One region of the Bradyrhizobium sp. USDA 4011 genome, then DNA from elsewhere that is predicted to be linked to it. Evidence: predicted binding sites of a transcription regulator. Region 1 holds the regulator's gene; each other region holds the start of a gene.

Region 1 (4,209 bases):
TGCCGAACCTGCTGGCATCGCCCGATCATTCGGCGACCGCGCGCCTTGCGCTGTGGGGCGGGCGCGAGCTCACGATGCTGATGCTGGCCTCGCTGGTGGCGGGGCTCGCGACGACGCCCTACGCCGCGTTCCATTTCCACCGCGTGACGCCCTACGGGCTGCTCGCGAACCTTGCGGCGATGCCGGTGGTGTCGGCGGTCGTGATGCCGGCCGGCCTGCTCGGGCTGCTCGCAATGCCGTTCGGCTTCGACGGCGTGTTCTGGGCGATCATGGGGTTCGGCATCGACTGGATGATCCTGGTGACGCAATGGGTCGCAGCGCTGCCGGGCGCGGTCGGCCGGATGGCGGCGTTCGGGATCGGGCCGCTGATCGTCGCAAGCGCGGGCCTCGTCCTGCTCGGACTGTTGCGGACGCCGCTGCGCTGGTCGGGTGCGGTGCTGCTGGTGGCGGCATCGGTCTGGGCGTTGCGGGTGCCGCAGCCGGACGTGCTGGTCTCCGCCGACGGCCGCAATGTCGCGGTGCGGGGCGGCGACGGCCGGTTGCATCTGATGCACAGCGCGAAGGACGCCTTCCTCGTCAAGGAGTGGCTGGCGGCGGATGCTGACGCGCGGACTGCCACGGATTCCTCGCTCGGCGAGGGCGTCTCGTGCGATCCGAGCGGCTGCGTGACCCAAGGGCCGGGCGGCGCCTTCGTCGCGCTGGCGAGCCGGCCGGAGGCGTTGGCCGACGACTGCGACCGTGCGGCACTGATCGTGACCGCGCGGCCGGCACCGCGGGACTGCGCGGCCTCGGTGATCGAAGCCGAGCGGCTGCGGCGCCACGGCGCGCTGGTGCTGCGGCGCATCAGGGACGGCTACGCCATCGATGCGGTCAAGCCCGGAGGGATCGACCGGCCGTGGTCGCCAGCGGTTCCCGGCGATGGCGAGAGCGAGACGACGCTGCGCGCGCCCGCCAGCGCTCCGCGGCCCGCCGTCGATGCGACGCCGGCCGAGACCGATTTGCAGGGCGAGGATTAGCCGTTGTCGGGTGAGGGGCCGGTCGGCAGCTCGAACAGGCCGAGATGGTATTCGTCGGAGTCGGGGCCGGCGTCAGGCTTCTTGACGAGGGTGAAGGAAGCCTCGGGGAAATGCTCCCAGACCTTCAGGTCGTCAGCCGTCACCGTCAGCCAGCCGAACCGGAACATGTAGCGGCCCGGCTCCGTGACGCGTCCAGCCTTTTGCCATGTGACCTTGTCGACCACCACGCACGTCCTCCGTGCCCGATGATGCGCCAAGGCGCGCGCCGACGCAATTCTCCAACCGCGCCCCGGAACCCGACGTCCGGGGTCGCTCGAAATCGCTTAGGTCATCCGCCGCTGAACAGCTCATTCCGCGGCGACGATGCGCTCAACCCAAAAACAGCGACGCAAATGCGGAGGGCCGCCGCTCCACAACCTTCGGCTTCTGCTCGACCAGCGGATGCAGTGCCGGCAATTGCAGCACGCTGACACGTTGTCCCTCGACGAGCTGGGTCACCAGCACATGGCTGCCGTCGGGGAATTCGACCGCGTCATGATGGCGATCGGGAACGTCGGGCTCGACTTCGTTGAACACGCCGACGCGGAAGTTCATCGTCTTGGTCCAGATCCAGCGGCTGTCGTAGCGAACGTTCTCGGCGAAAGCGAGCTCGGTGCCCGGCAGCATGCAGACCGCGACAGTGGGATCGGTCTCCGAAGCAAAGCCGCGGGTCGACGTCCCGCGGAAAGTCGTGGTGATTAGCGTCTCTCCAACAATGGCGGGGCGCGACGCCACGGCGTGCAGACTGTAGTCACACATCGGATGGCTCCTCTAATCGAGGTAGCGACCAGTGCCTCTCCTTGAGGCATAGGGCCTCTACCAGAGTGGACGATAGCGAACGAGTGTCTCCTCGTTTCTGGGCGATTGTACGACTGGTCGCCCAACGCCTCCGATCACAAACACGCGACGCTGCGTGAGAGGTATCGGAGCGCATCGGGCAAACAGCACGTTACGCTATCATTCAAGGAACGATCCGATGTGTCGCTCGTTCCCGGCCGCCGCAAGTATTTGGAAATTCAGTATTTGCGATAGAGGCCGATCAGCTTGCCCTGGATGCGGACCCGGTTCGGCGGCAGGATGCGCACTTCATAGGCGGTGTTGGCCGGCTCCAGAGCGATTGATGCGCCGCGGCGGCGGAAGCGCTTCAGGGTGGCTTCCTCCTCGTCGATCAGCGCCACCACGATGTCGCCGGTGTTGGCGACGTCGTTGCGCTGGATCAGCGCCATGTCGCCGTCGAGGATGCCGGCATCAACCATCGAGTCGCCGCGCACTTCCAGCGCATAGTGCTCGCCGGAGCCTAGCATGTCGGGCGGTACGCTGATGGTGTGGCTACGGGTCTGCAGCGCCTCGATGGGCGTACCGGCGGCGATCCGGCCCATCACGGGGACCGCGACCGGACGGTTGCCGTCGTCCTCGGTGACCGGCGGCGTGCTGGTGCGCTTGCCGAGGGTGCCTTCGATCACGCTCGGGGTAAAGCCGCGGCGGCCGTTGCCGCCGCCGGCCGAGAGTTCTGGCAGCTTGATGACCTCGATGGCGCGGGCGCGGTTGGGCAGGCGGCGGATGAAGCCGCGCTCTTCCAGCGCAGTGATCAGGCGGTGGATTCCGGACTTCGAGCGCAGGTCGAGCGCATCCTTCATCTCGTCGAACGAGGGCGGTACGCCGGCCTCTTTCAGACGTTCATTGATGAAACGCAGAAGTTCGTACTGTTTGCGCGTGAGCATCTCGAGTATTCCCCCGGTTGGTAGCGTCGTTCGATTCCGAGACTTTTCAGGCGGGGCCAGTCCTCAGGAGCACGGTGCTCATCACAAGCGCTCCCTCGCGGCCTCCCATTTGTACACACCAGTACTCGAAACAAATCATGAACGGACACTATATGTTCGATATGTGTTCCGCAACCACTTAATTTCCGGTGAACGCATCCGGCAACGCACAATCCGCGGGCTGTGCGAGCCTCACTCAGGCAGCATCAGGATCTCGCATTCGCTGCCTTTGCCGGCGGCAGGCGCAAACGGCGGACGCACGAGAAGTGCCTGTGCCGCAGCGAGATTCCCGAGCAGCGACGAGTCCTGCTGCATCACAGGCGTTGCGATCAGCGTGCCGTCCGCGCGCTCCTCGAGGCGCGCGCGCAGATAGTCCTCGCGCTGGTCGTTGGCGGCGAGGTCGCGGCCGAGCAGGGCGCTGGCACGGACGTGATGGACGGTCTTTCGCCCGCTTAGCGCCCGAATCAACGGCACCAGAAACAGGAAGGCGCAGACATAGGAGGACACCGGATTGCCGGGCAGGCCGATCACCCGCATCGCGCCGAGCCGGCCATGCATCATCGGCTTGCCGGGCCGCATCGCGATCCGCCAGAACGCCATCTCGACGCCCTCGGCCTCAAGCGACTGCTTGACCAGGTCGTGGTCGCCGACCGAGGCGCCGCCGGTCGTGATCAGGATGTCGGCACCGGTCTCGCGGGCCCGGCGGATACCGGCGGTGGTGGCCTCCACAGTGTCGGCGGCAATCCCGAGATCGACGGTTTCGGCGCCTTCGGCGCGCGCCAGCGCACGCAGCGCATAGCCGTTGGAATAGACGATCTGGCCAGGGCCGGGCGCCGAGCCCGGCATCACCAGTTCGTCGCCGGTCGCCAGCACCGCGACCTTGGGACGGCGGTGCACCGCGAACTCCGGATGGTTCATGGCGGCCGCAAGCGACAGCGCGCGATCGGAGAGGCGGCTGCCGGCCGCGAGCAGCACGTCGCCTTCACGGAAATCGACGCCGGCCGGGCGGATGTGCCGCCCGGCGGTTGCGGCCTCGCTGATCGTGATGTGATCGCCGTCGACGGCGGTGTCTTCCTGGATGATGACGGCGTCGGCGCCATCGGGGATCACGCCGCCGGTGAAGATCCGCACCGCTTCGCCGGCGCCGACCGTGCGCTCGAACGGCCGGCCGGCGGCGACTTCGCCGATCACCCTGAGCCGGGCCTTCAGAACACCAGCGTCGGCCGCGCGCACGGCGTAGCCGTCCATCGCCGACATCGGCTGCGGCGGCTGGGTGCGCCGGGCGGCGAGGTCGCGGGCCAGGGTGCGGTGGTAGGCGGCATCGAGCGCGACCATCTCCTCCGGCAGCGGTTCGGCGCCGGCGAGGACGGCGGACAGGGCATCGGCAACCGGCA
Region 2 (4,209 bases), 3.5 Mb from region 1:
GGCGTCCAGCTCTACAGTCTGCAGAAGGAGCCGCGGCCGGACGATGCCCCGGTGCTGCGCGGCCTTGGTGCCGATATCGTCGACCTCGCACCGACGCTCGGCGATTTTGCAGATACCGCCGCGGCCGTCTGCGCGCTCGATCTCGTCATCGCCGTCGACACCTCGGTGGCGCATCTCGCCGGCGCGCTGGGCCGTCCGGTCTGGATGCTGTGCCCCTATGCGCTCGACTGGCGCTGGCTGCGCGATCGCGCCGACACGCCCTGGTATCCGACCATGCGGCTGTTCCGCCAGGACAGACCGCAGGCCTGGGAGGCCGTGCTGACACGGATGGCCGACGAGCTCGCGCGCGTCGCACGGGGGGAGCGGCACCTGCTGCTGCCGCAAACGACGCACCGCTGACGACCAGCCGAGCCTCCCGGCCAGTCACCCCGCGCTCATCCCCTGCGCGCCGCCGAGCAGCTTGGCGTTGAGCCGCCCGCCGTCGAACAGCATTTCACTGACCGCGCCGTCGAGGTCGGAGGCGGTGATCTCCCCGCCGCCATCGCGGACGATACTGGCCTGGGCGAGACGGCGCATCAGCTCCTTGATGAAGGCCGCGCTGACGCCTTCGGTGCGTCGCACGGCCTCGTCGATGACGGGCTGTGTGAGCGGCAGGCCCTTGCCATAGAGCCGGACCAGCTTGCCGCGCCCGGTCTCGTCAGGCAGCGGCATCTCGATCGCCTGGTCGATGCGGCCGGGCCGGCCGGCCAGTGCGCCCTCGAGCTCTTCAGGACGGTTGGTGGTCAGCAGGAACAGGATATCGCAATCCTCCTTCAGGCCGTCCATCTCGTTGAGCAGCTTGTTGAGCAGCGATTCCTCGCACGGTCCGCTCATCTCGTCGCGGTCGCGCGCGATCAGGTCGACATCCTCGATCACGACCATGGTCGGCTGCAATAGGCGGGCGAGGTTCATATAGGCGCCGAGCAGGCCGACCTGCTCGGCGGTGATGATCAGCGTGGTATGATCTGGCAGGTTGGTGGCGAGATAGCGAATGGTGTGGGTCTTGCCGGTGCCGGGCGGGCCGTAGAGCAGGATGCCCTTGCGGGTCGACTGCCCGAGCTTGCGCAGCAGATCTCGGCTTTCGACAAAGCCGAGCACGTTGCGGTCGAGCAGCCGCAGTGTCCGCTCCGGCAGGATCACGTCATCGCGGGCAACCGTCGGCAGCCGATGCACGGTCACGCCGCGGGCGCGGCCGCGATAGTCGGCGGCATCTTCCAGCGACAGAATCTTGCCGCGATAGGATCGTGCCGCATGCACGGCCGCTTCTAGCTCGGCAAAGGTTCGTTGCACCAAGGCGTTTCCGGCGATGCCTGCGGGCACCGCGAGCTCGATCCGCAAGCCCGGCTCGCTCCGATAATCTCGATGGTGGCTGAGCAGCACCGCGTAGCGCAGCTCTTCGGTCTGGCACAGCCACAAGCCATTGGTGAGGCATTTCACCGGCTCGGACCCGCCGACGTCGACGTCGTGATATTGCGGCGGCGCGATCGCCGGAGCGTTGCGGCTGTTTTCCATCAGCGCGGCGAAAGCGAGGGTCTCGTAGCGATGCTCCTCATGGAGGCCGAAGAAATGGAGCGGCGCATCGAACAGCCGGTCGATCGCGATCTGAACATCGGCACGCATGTGACCGGGAAATTGCCGCGACCGGGTCAGGATCTGGTTGCGTGGCACTCCCGCAAAATGCCAATCGAGCGCTATGAAGGCATATCGGAACTCCTCGCCCGGCAGCTTTTCCGAACTGGCCCTGGCGGCGAGCAGGCAGTTGCTGCACAGGCAGACCGTCTTGCGGCTGAGAAAAACGTCCGTCACAGGATCCAGCGCGCCACAGAGGTCGCACGGCCTGGCCGCATCGGCAGCCGTGCTCGTGATCAGCAACGAATGACCATTGCTGCGGATCAGCTGCTGGGCGGACTCCAACAGCGCCTGGGCCACGGCCGCTGGATAGGGGCCGCAGGCGATTCCGTTAAGGGTCTCGATCCGTGCGGTGGCGGCAACCGCCTCTTTCCGGGACTTGCCGAATACCGTGCGCAGCAGGTCGCGCATGAATTCTATCGGTGTCTCGCTATCGTCGTGAATGAACAGCTTGATCGGGCCGCCCTCGGCAAAGACATCGTGCATGATCACCTCGAAACGCAATCGGAACCAAAAGAACAAAATAAGAACATCACGGCCGCCGGCCTACGTCAAGCGAAAGATTCCGCGGCCTCATCCCTAACGTGTGGTGAGCCGATCGGCCGGCCAGCCGGGTGCGCGCTGCATGCGTAAACGCCGCTCAACACTTGTGACGTCTGTGTTGCGGCAAATGCCAAGACATGGCCGCCACAGAGGCAAACTTCCGACACATCATCGGGGCGAAAAGGAGCATCCGACATGGCGCGAGCGCGAGTGCTGATTCCTTCCAGGGATCAGCCGTCGCGCAATGACTTTTAGTAAGAGGCCCTCGTGTCGCACAGATTTCGCTTTGCGCTTTTCCTCATCCTCACCCTGTTCGTCTCGCCGGCGCTTGCGCAGCCGGCCGCCAAGCCGGCGCCGCCGCAGTCCAGTACCAGCGACGCATTGACGCCGGAGCAGGCGAAGCGCGCGCTCGAGACGCTGCAGGACGACAAGAAACGCGGCGAGATCATCAACACGCTGCGCGCCATCGCCAATGCCTCGCCGCAGGCGGCCGCGCAGGCGGCGCCCGAGCAGCAGTCGCCGATCCCGCTCAGCGCGGACAGCCTCGGAGCGCAGCTTCTGCTGATGGTCTCGGAGCAGGTCGGCGAGATGTCGCGCGAGGTCGCCGACGTGGCGCGCACGCTGACGCATTTCCCGGCGTTCTATTACTGGTTCCTGCGCACCGCCAACGATCCGGCCGCCTATGGCCTCATGATCGATATCGCCTGGAAGCTGGCGCTGGTGCTCGGCTGCGCGCTGGCAGCCGAATGGGTGGTGTTCCGCCTGATCAAGCGGCCGGTCGCGTTCCTTGAAGCGCGGCTGCCGCAGACCGCGCGCGTGCCGGTGCAGGCGCTCGCCAGCGCCGATCCGCCGTCGTCGGTTGCCGACGTCACGCCGGAGGGCGATCTGCATCGCCGCCGGCTCAGCCTGGCACGGGCCTGGCAGTCGCTGGTCCGGCTGCCTTTCGTGCTCGGGCGCCTCGTGCTCGAGCTGCTGCCGGTGGTCGTGTTTCTCAGCGTGGCCGCCGCGCTGCTCAGCACCGAGATCGGCAATCAGTCGACCACGCGGCTCGTGATCCTCGCGGTGATCAACGCCTATGCCTTCTCGCGCGCGCTGATCTGCGCGGTGCGCGCGCTGGCCGGCCCGTTCGGCCTGGTCCGCGTCCGTGCCGAGACCGCGGCCTATATCGAGATATGGGCACGGCGCATCGTCGCCGTCGGGGTCTCGGGGATCTGCTTGGCCAATGTCGCATTGCTGCTTGGGCTGTCCCACGCCGGCTACGCCGCGCTGCTCCGGCTCGTGATGCTGGTGGTGCATCTCTTCATCGTCGTCATCATCCTGCAGTGCCGCCGCCAGGTCGCCGACGTCATCCGCGCGCCGGCCGATCGCACCGGCCTCGCGGCGCGGACGCGCAACCGTCTCGCTTCGCTGTGGCATGTGCTGGCGATCGCGCTCGATCTCGCGCTGTGGGCGGTGTGGGCGCTCAACATCCGAAACGGCTATTCGCTGCTGCTGCAATATTTCGTCGGCACCGTCGCGGTGCTGCTGGTCACCCGGCTCGTCACCATGGTGGTGCTGAGTCTGATCGATCGCGGCTTCCGCATCAGCCCGGACCTGATGCAGCGCTTCCCGGGGCTCGAGACCCGCGCCAATCGCTATCTGCCGCTGCTGCGCAAGGTGGTCACGGCGGTGATCGCTTTGGTCGGCTTCGTCGCGCTGCTCGAGGTCTGGGGGGTCGATGCCATCGTCTGGTTCTATGGCGGCCAGATCGGCTCTCGGCTGATCTCGGCGCTGGTGACGATCGGCATTGCCGCGCTCGCCGCGGCGGTGATCTGGGAAGTCGCCAATGCGCTGATGGACCGGCAGATCGACACGCTGTCGCGTGAGGGGCATTTCGCCCGCGCCGCGCGCCTGCGCACCTTCCAGCCGATGCTGCGCACCGCGCTGTTCTGCGTGATCGTCGCGGTGGTCGGGCTCACCGCGCTCAGCGAGATCGGCGTCAATGTCGCGCCGCTGCTC
Region 3 (4,209 bases), 2.9 Mb from region 1:
AACGCCAGGCGCTTGTCCTTGGCGAGGAACGCCTCGAGCAGAGCGGGCAGCGAGCGATCCGCCCAATCCAGCATTTTGGTGCGATACTGCACCGGGTTGGTGCCTGATATCTCGACATAGTCGGTGTCGAACATCTCGGCGAGTGTGATCGCGCCGCTGGCCAGTCCGTCCTCGAAGAGCTTGCTCAGCGTTCGACCCGCTTCCATCGCGCGGGTGACGAGTTCGGCGTTCTCCTCGTGAATCGCCCACATCCGGTCTTCGATCTTCTCGCGCAGCGCGGCGGTCGCCGCCTCGAAGCGCGCCTGGCTGCCTGCCTTGGAGCGGTCGCCGATCCTGATCCGGCAGGCGCCGATATCCTGCAAGGTGGCGCTCAGGGTCTCACGGGCCGGCAGCTTCTCGGCATCCGGCCCGCCGATCAGGATGCCGTCCATCGCGATCTCGTAGACCGGCGCGGTGACCGTGCCGCGCGCGGTCGTGATCTCGATCATGAGGCTGCACGGCAGGCGCTGGTTCTTGCGCGGATCGCCGCGCTCGTCCTGGCGCAGCAGCACGGCACAGCGCGCCTTCAGCTTCTGGGCGAAGGCGGTCACCGCCTTGCCGGCCTTGGCGACATTGTCGCCGTGGGCGGCCGCTTCGCGGGTTGCCGAGTCGATCTCGCCGGCGCTGGTACCGACCGAGACGATGAAGCGGGAGGCGGAGGCGGCGTTCTGGCCCATCTCGCCGGTGATCTGGTTCTGCTCGGCGACCGCGCCATTGACGTTCTCGAACACCGGTCGGATCTTTTCGATCGCCTGCGAGATGCGGTGGACGGCGTCCGCCGATCCGGTGGCGTCCTTCTGCAACGCCTCGATCTTGCGCGTGATCTCTTCGGTTGCGCTCTGGGTCTGCACCGCCAGCGCCTTGACCTCGGTGGCGACCACCGCAAAGCCCTTGCCGGCGGCGCCGGCGCGCGCCGCCTCGATCGTCGAGTTGAGCGCCAGCAGCGTGGTCTGCCGCGCGATCTGCGCGATCAGATTGACGACATTGCCGATCGCCGCCGAGGATTCGCGCAGGCGATCGACATTGGCGGTGGCCTCGCGCGCAGCCGCCGCGGCGTCGTCGGCGAGCTGGCTGGCGCTGCGCACTTGCGCGCCGATGCCTTCGGCGGAATGGGTGAATCTGTCGGCGGCCTCCGAGAACGTCGTCGCGGTGCTCTGTGCATCGCTGCTGCGGCCGGTCAGCGCGTCGGTGCGGGCGCGGATGGTCGCGAGCTTGGCTGCCGTCGCCTCGGCGCCGTCGGCCACCGAGCCTGCGGCGCGCTCAAGCTGGCGAATCATCGCGCCGAGCTCGAGTTCCAGCAGTTCCAGGATTTCCCCGGACGAATCCTTGGCCGAATCAGTCTCGGCCGAGACGTCAGCCGCGGCGGCCGCGGTTGGAACCTGCGGCGCCGCCGGCTCCGGCACTTGCTTTCGAAACAAACCGAACGCCATGGGGATGGGGGCTCTTGGAAAGCTGCGGCGGGACGGGGTGATCCTCGCATCCGGGCATGAAGTCATGGTTAACAAGTGCCTCATATTCCGGCATGCGGTAGTATTCCCCCGCCGGAGGGCCCCCGCCGACCTTTGATTTTGACCGCCAGGGGCCTATAAGGCCGCGTTTTCCACCCCTGTTCAGACCCTACGCTCGAAGAGACGTCGCATGGCCGGCCATTCCCAATTCAAGAACATCATGCACCGCAAGGGCCGGCAGGATGCCCAGAAGTCGAAGCTTTTCGGCAAATTGGCTCGCGAAATCACCGTGGCGGCCAAGCTCGGCACCCCCGATCCTGCGATGAACCCGCGGCTGCGCGCCGCCGTGGTCGCCGCCCGCGCCGAGAACATGCCCAAGGACAATATCGATCGTGCCATCAAGAAGGCGATCGGCGGTGAGGGCGAGCACTATGACGAGATCCGCTACGAGGGCTATGGCCCCGGCGGCGTCGCCGTGATCGTCGAGGCGCTGACCGACAACCGCAACCGCGCCGCCTCCGATATCCGCTCCTTCTTCACCAAATCGGGCGGCAATCTCGGCGAGACCGGCTCGGTCGCCTTCATGTTCGATCACACCGGCATCATCGAATACGACGCCAAGGTCGCCTCCGACGACGCCATGCTGGATGCCGCGATCGAGGCCGGCGCCGACGATGTGGTCTCCAGCGAATCCGGCCACGAGGTCTACGCCTCGCAGGAGACCTTCCGCGAAGTGGCCAAGGCGCTGGAAGCGAAGTTCGGCGAGCCGCGCAAGGCGGCGCTGACCTGGAAGCCGCAGAACACGGTCGCGGTCGACGACGAGACCGGCGAAAAGCTGCTGAAGCTGATGGACCTGCTCAACGAGCACGACGACGTGCAGAACGTGTACGCCAATTTCGAGGTGTCCGACGCGCTGCTCGCGAAAATGGGCGGCTGATCCACTTGACTCGCTGTCATCGCCCGGCTCGACCGGGCGATCCAGTATTCCAGAGACCTGCGTTTGATCCGAGACGCCGCGGCGTACTGGATCCCCGCTTCGCGGGGATGACGAGCAGGGCAGGATGGCGAGCACGGTGCGATGATGCGCGGAGCAGGGGACGGACCTCCGTTTGTGTTTCGTTCTCCCCGCGCAGGCGGTATCACTACCCCATGACATCGCAGCCGATTCGCTCTCCCGTCCGCATCATCGGTATCGATCCGGGTCTCCGCCGCACCGGCTGGGGCGTGATCGAGACCGAGGGCAACCGTCTGGTCTATATCGGCTGCGGTTCGGTCGAGCCGCCGGACGATCTGCCGCTGGCGAACCGGCTGCTCGCGATCCATGAGGGGCTTGCCGCCGTGCTCGGCGACTACAGGCCGGCGGAGGCCGCGGTCGAGCAGACCTTCGTCAACAAGGACGGCGTTGCCACGCTGAAGCTCGGCCAGGCGCGTGGCGTCGCCATGCTGGCGCCCGCAATGTTCGGTATCTCGGTCGCCGAATACGCGCCGAACCAGGTCAAGAAGACCGTGGTCGGCGCCGGACATGCCGAGAAGAACCAGATCCAGGTGATGCTGAAGATCCTGTTGCCGAAAGCCGAGCCGCCGTCCGCCGACGCCGCCGACGCGCTCGCGGTCGCGATCACCCACGCCCATCACCGCCAGAGCACAGCGCTGCGGCTCAGGGTGGCGAGCCTATGATCGGCGCGAGTGAGGGGAGCACGCTCGTTAGGCTCCCTCCCCCCTTGCGGGGGAGGGGTGGGGAGAGGGGTAAGCCCCGGGTGACGGCTCATGAGATGCCGCGCCGAGGCATCACCAAAGCGCGCGAGACAATTGAGCGCGGTGCGAGCGTTGTTCGCACTATGCGTCTGGCAATCGAGCAAGCGGCACCCCTCTCCCTAACCCTCCCCCGCAAGGGGGGAGGGAACCCTTCCGCCGATGCGTCCCTCACTGAGGCCAAAGCAATTGTGCGGGACACGAGCACCGAGCGCGGGGGCGTACGATGATCGGCAAGCTCAAGGGCCTGATCGATTCCTACGGCGAGGATTACGTGATCCTCGACGTTGGCGGCGTCGGCTATCAGGTGCATTGCGCCAGCCGCACGCTGCAGGCGCTGCCACAGCCGGGCGGCGCGGCCGTGCTTTCGATCGAGACCTATGTCCGCGAGGACCAGATCAAGCTGTTCGGCTTCCGCTCGGATCTCGAGCGCGAGTGGTTTCGCCTGTTGCAGACCGTGCAGGGCGTCGGCGCCAAGGTCGCGCTCGCGGTGCTCAGCACGTTGCCGCCGACCGATCTCGCCAATGCCATCGCGCTGCGCGACAAGGCGGCGGTGGCGCGCACGCCGGGGGTCGGACCCAAAGTGGCCGAGCGCATCGTCAGCGAATTGAAGGACAAGGCGCCGGGCTTTGCCGATGTCGATCCCGCGGTGGTGCACCTGTCCGGCGCGGTCGACAACAACCGTGCGCCGCGCCCGGTCACCGACGCGATCTCCGCGCTGGTCAATCTCGGCTACGGCCAGCCGCAGGCCGCCGCCGCCATCGCCGCCGCCTCCCGCAGCGCCGGCGAGAAGGCCGAGACCGCGCAGCTGATCCGGCTGGGCCTGAAGGAATTGTCGAAGTGAATACGCCCTCGCGCATGGTCACGCCCGAACGCCGCTCCGACGATGTCGGCGATACCGCGCTGCGTCCGCAATCGCTGACGGAGTTCGTCGGCCAGGCGCAGGCGCGCAAGAATCTGTCGATCTTCA
Region 4 (4,209 bases), 7.3 Mb from region 1:
AACAGCCGCCATGCCGGACAATGCCGATGCCCTGCGCAAATATGAGAGAAATGTGTCGGGCCTGTCCGGCGATGTCTCGACGGTCTTGCTTGGCGACTCGCTGGTTGAGGCATGGCCGAGGGAACTATCTGCCTCGCTCGGCGCCGGCCCGGTGGCCAACCTCGGCGTCGGACGCGACAGGATTCAGAACACGCTCTGGTTCATCGAACACGAACGCGAGCGGCTGCGAAAAATCAGGCCAAAGTCCATCATCGTGCTGGTCGGGACCAACAACATCTATCTCGATAAGCCGTGCGGAGTGATGGAATCCTACCAAAAGCTGTTTGAAGAGATCAGGTCGGTTTGGCCGAACGGCAAGATTTTCTCCATCCAGATTCTTCCGCGAGGCGAGCAGATGAAAGGTGCAGCCGAGAATATTGCATCTGTCAATGCCGAGCTCAGCAGACGAAGCAGGGAGCTCGGAATCAGGACGATCGACGCCTCCGGCATCGCATGCGGACGAACGACGCCGTGCGCCAATTACAAGAGCGATCTCCTGCACCTGACGCCATCCGGATACGAAGCCCTGACCAGGATCGCCAAGGAAGGCATTGGTTCATCGTAGGCGTCCAACGAAGGCCGCGACGCTTGGGCGCGATCTGGCCTGCCAAAGCGCGATGAGATTGGGCTGAGATCGTCATCGCGTTTAGTTCATCGCAAAAGCATGATCTCCGCGCAAACGCCTTGCGTCGGTCGCGAGGGAAAACCGCTTCGCACTTTTCCGGATCATGCTTTACGTCAGCATCGAGATGATCGATTGCAGCTGATCGGATGCCGACGCCACGAGGCCGTCGAACGACGTCTGGCCGTGCGCCGCCGCCCGCAAGATGCATTCGGCAACCGCCGCCTTGAGACCGAACACGGATTGATCGGCCGGCACGCTTGCCATCACGGTGTCCAACGCATCGCGCATGGTCTGGATCAGTTCGGAGCTGAATTTCATGGCTATCCTCCGCGTGCTCAGGATAGACCGCGCGCGCCAGGCCACCACTCACAAGCCCGCGATTCCGGATTGCCTTTTCTTAATGCAATGACAAGCCGGTGAATCGGCGAAGAGCTTAAGCATGATCCGGAAAAGTGCGAAGGGGTTTTCCGAAAAGATCATGCGCAAACAAGAAGCTAAAGCGCAATGACGATTCAACCTGATCTCATCGCGCTTTAGAGGCCCTTATCGGCCAGCTTGCGGAAATCGTCGGGCACCGAACGAACGACCTCCAGCGCCGCCGAACCGTATCCGATCGCATCCCAGCCGAAACGATCACGGACCTTGTCGATGGCACAGTCCGCCGCCCAGCGCGCCACCCCTGCCGGACTTCCGGGGCGAAGCGCTTGATCGGCCAGTCCGAGCGGGAGCTCGAGCGCAAGATCCCAATGCTCCTCGAGATGCGACACCGAGATTGCCAGCAGCGAAATGATTTTCTCGCTTGGGTGGTCCGCAAGAGTGGCGCGCACCAGATTCTCGGCGAGCCGGGCAAGGATCACTGTCGTGCACACGGGTGCATCGAGCGTCATCGAGCGTGTCACCGATTTCAGGTCGGCGAAGCGAACGCGCACCGTCACGGTTCGTCCAGGCCGGGATTTCGCCCGAAGCCGCGTGGCGACGCGGTCGGCGAGATGAAACAGCGTCGGCCGAATGACCTCCTCGATCGCGGGCTTTCGGTCAAGCGCCGATTGTGCTCCTGCCGATCGCGCGCGCCGATGCGGCGTGAGCTGTCGCGGATCGCGATTCCAGGCCAGCGCGGCGAGTTTCTCGCCCGCCGCCGGACCAAGCAGCCGCGCCAGCGACCGCTCCGACAATCTGGCGAGTTGACCGATCGTCGAGACGCCGATCGCGTCCAGCCGTGCCTTGGTGACCGGCCCTACTCCCCACATCAACTCGACCGGCAGTTCGTGCAGGAATCCGAGCTCGGTGTCGGGATCAACGACGACAAGCCCGTCGGGCTTTGCGACCTGCGAGGCGATCTTTGCCAGATGCTTGGTGCGCGCGACGCCGACCGAGATCGCAAGGCCGAGCTCCGTGCGCACGCGCCGCCGGATCGCCGCGGCCATTTCGGCGGGCGCTCCGAACAGGTGCGTGCAGCCGGCAACGTCGGCAAACGCCTCGTCGATCGAGATACGCTCGACGAGCGGGGTGAAGTCGCCGATCACCTCGATGGCCGCGTCACCCAGCCGTTGATAATCGCTGAAGTGGCCGCCGACGAAAATCAGTTGCGGGCAGAGCCGGCGAGCTTCCTGTCCCGACATGCCGCCATACACCCCGAAGGCCTTGGCCTCATAGGACGCGGCAAGCACAACCCCGCCTCCGACGGCGATCGGTTTGCCTCGCAGCGACGGCTCAAGCAGCTGCTCGACCGACGCGTAAAACGCATCCAGGTCCGCGTGAAGGATGGTGGCTGCGGCTGCCATCTCAACCCGTTGATCCCTGACTTGACCAAGACTGCTTGTCCCTGGACGCTATAACAGACGCAAGAACAAAACAAGAACAAACTCAATTCCAGTCGACCAGGAATGGTCGCGGGCGCTGGCTCTCCCGGTGAACGTTGGGCGCGCGCGGTCGTGCCAAGCATCGATGCGGGCTGCCGGTCGCTGTCGACGAGCGCGATTGCGCGCGGCTCTCGCGTCCCGCTGCGCCAGCTCGCTCATGGGCCGGCGTTGTTTGACGAACAGGCCTTTTCGGGTAGAGATCAAGGCATGATCGACCACTCTCATCAGGTGGACTTCCAGGCTGCGGCCTCCCTTTACAAATGGCCTTCTCTCGGCAATTCCAGGCGAGAGGATCGCGCGCCCTATATGATCTTCAACGGAACGCTCGACCAATGCATCCGGGACCTCATGGGCAAGCCCGAGAAGACCCGGCATCTCTACGAGATCCGGACCACGTCGCAGCCGCCCCTTGTGCCGGAGGTGCTGTCGCCCGAGCACGTGATCGAGCTCGCCAGGCTTCGCGAATTTCTCTGAGGCGCTCCAGCGGGCGTGATCCTGACGCGTCTCGTTCGCGGGCAGACCAGTCCAGGTGGCGTGCGCCGGAAGCCGCATTGTTTGCCTCAGAGGGAGCCGCTACACTTGCCTGGCTCACTGACTGACGCGCGGGAGCGGAGCGGCTGCACGACCGGTTGCCGGGCATCGAGAGGCGCCACATGAGGTTCAATCTGGCGATCTTGAGCGTGCTCGCCGCAAGACCCGAGCAACGGATTCCGCTTGAAGAGGTCAGCCGCGAAGTCAAGCGCATGATCGCCGCGGGCGATGCAGCCACGAAGTTGAAGCGATCGTCGGAGCTTGGCGACGCCGATGTCTTCCAATCCGGATGGGCTTCGATCAATGAGGCCGGGCTGCAGATCACGGATTCCGGCCTCGCGCTTTGGCGCTCGCTTGAGGCCTCCCGCGCCGAACGGGAACGCATCGCGCAGGAGCCGGGCGAGCAAGAGGTCGACGAGCAGGAGCTCGGCGAACGACTGGCGGAGCGCGTGGAGACCGTCGCTGCCGACCCGCGCGATGCGACCGGCGATGCCGCTGCCGAACGGCCGGACGCGATTGATCCGCAAATCCTTCGCGTGATGGAAGGAGGCCTTGCCGATCGCACGACCTTGGGCGCAAGCCGCGCAATGGCAGCACCCGCCCCACCCGCGCGCGCACCGATCATCCCCGAGCCGGCATTTGGCTCCATTCACGAGGCGGACCGAAACGTTTCTCGGCTCTCGCACTTTGTGAAACTCCTCGGGACCGGCATGCCGCGATTTGCCCGGGCGCGGCGGCGGCGTTCCGAGGGCGACGTGCCGGATCGGAAGACGGCCAAGGGCGTCGGAATGCCCGGGCTGGCCGTTGCGTGCCTCAGCCTGATCTCGGTCGTCGCGTGCGTTGCGGCGGCGATTGCGCTCGGCCAGATCACCTCGCTGAAGTCGGACAACGCCACGCTGCGGCGCGAGCTGATCCCGTTGAGGGAACGCCTCGTACGACTCGAACAGGACGCCGCGAAACGCGAGGCCGCCCAGCAGGACGAAGCGCAAGACAAGGCCCTGGCGGAAAAGAAAGCCTCCGACGCCAGTAACGCACAGGCCGTGCTCAACCTGTCACGGGAGGAAATCCAGTTGATCAGGGAGTTCATCAAGGCCGCGCCTTCGCCCGGCGCGGCCGGGCCGTCGATCAATGTCGGCGATCCCATCACCGGCGGAA

The links. The regulator LexA, encoded in region 1, represses DNA repair genes until DNA is damaged. The targets are predictions, from matches to a motif close to TGTTCNNNNTGTGTTCNG.
Region 2: the regulator LexA is predicted to act here: its motif matches at 2,183-2,200, upstream of ACVW1C_RS22750 (ATP-dependent Clp protease adaptor ClpS).
Region 3: the regulator LexA is predicted to act here: its motif matches at 2,594-2,611, upstream of ruvC (crossover junction endodeoxyribonuclease RuvC).
Region 4: the regulator LexA is predicted to act here: its motif matches at 2,507-2,524, upstream of dinB (DNA polymerase IV).

What each region holds. Positions count from the first base shown of each region.
Region 1 is NZ_JBSSGG010000001.1:8,295,626-8,299,834, forward strand. Features, by position in the region: gene ACVW1C_RS39425 (ComEC/Rec2 family competence protein) at 1-1,016, shown strand, start outside; gene ACVW1C_RS39430 (hypothetical protein) at 1,013-1,240, opposite strand; gene ACVW1C_RS39435 (hypothetical protein) at 1,386-1,814, opposite strand; gene lexA (transcriptional repressor LexA) at 2,072-2,776, opposite strand; gene ACVW1C_RS39445 (molybdopterin molybdotransferase MoeA) at 3,008-4,209, opposite strand, start outside.
Region 2 is NZ_JBSSGG010000001.1:4,845,275-4,849,483, forward strand. Features, by position in the region: gene ACVW1C_RS22745 (tetratricopeptide repeat protein) at 1-399, shown strand, start outside; gene ACVW1C_RS22750 (ATP-dependent Clp protease adaptor ClpS) at 424-2,154, opposite strand; gene ACVW1C_RS22755 (mechanosensitive ion channel family protein) at 2,479-4,209, shown strand, end outside.
Region 3 is NZ_JBSSGG010000001.1:5,418,081-5,422,289, forward strand. Features, by position in the region: gene ACVW1C_RS25380 (methyl-accepting chemotaxis protein) at 1-1,469, opposite strand, end outside; gene ACVW1C_RS25385 (YebC/PmpR family DNA-binding transcriptional regulator) at 1,678-2,424, shown strand; gene ruvC (crossover junction endodeoxyribonuclease RuvC) at 2,637-3,164, shown strand; gene ruvA (Holliday junction branch migration protein RuvA) at 3,466-4,083, shown strand; gene ruvB (Holliday junction branch migration DNA helicase RuvB) at 4,080-4,209, shown strand, end outside.
Region 4 is NZ_JBSSGG010000001.1:1,001,962-1,006,170, forward strand. Features, by position in the region: gene ACVW1C_RS04900 (GDSL-type esterase/lipase family protein) at 1-604, shown strand, start outside; gene ACVW1C_RS04905 (hypothetical protein) at 773-982, opposite strand; gene dinB (DNA polymerase IV) at 1,198-2,445, opposite strand; gene ACVW1C_RS04915 (hypothetical protein) at 2,548-2,997, shown strand; gene ACVW1C_RS04920 (hypothetical protein) at 3,177-4,209, shown strand, end outside.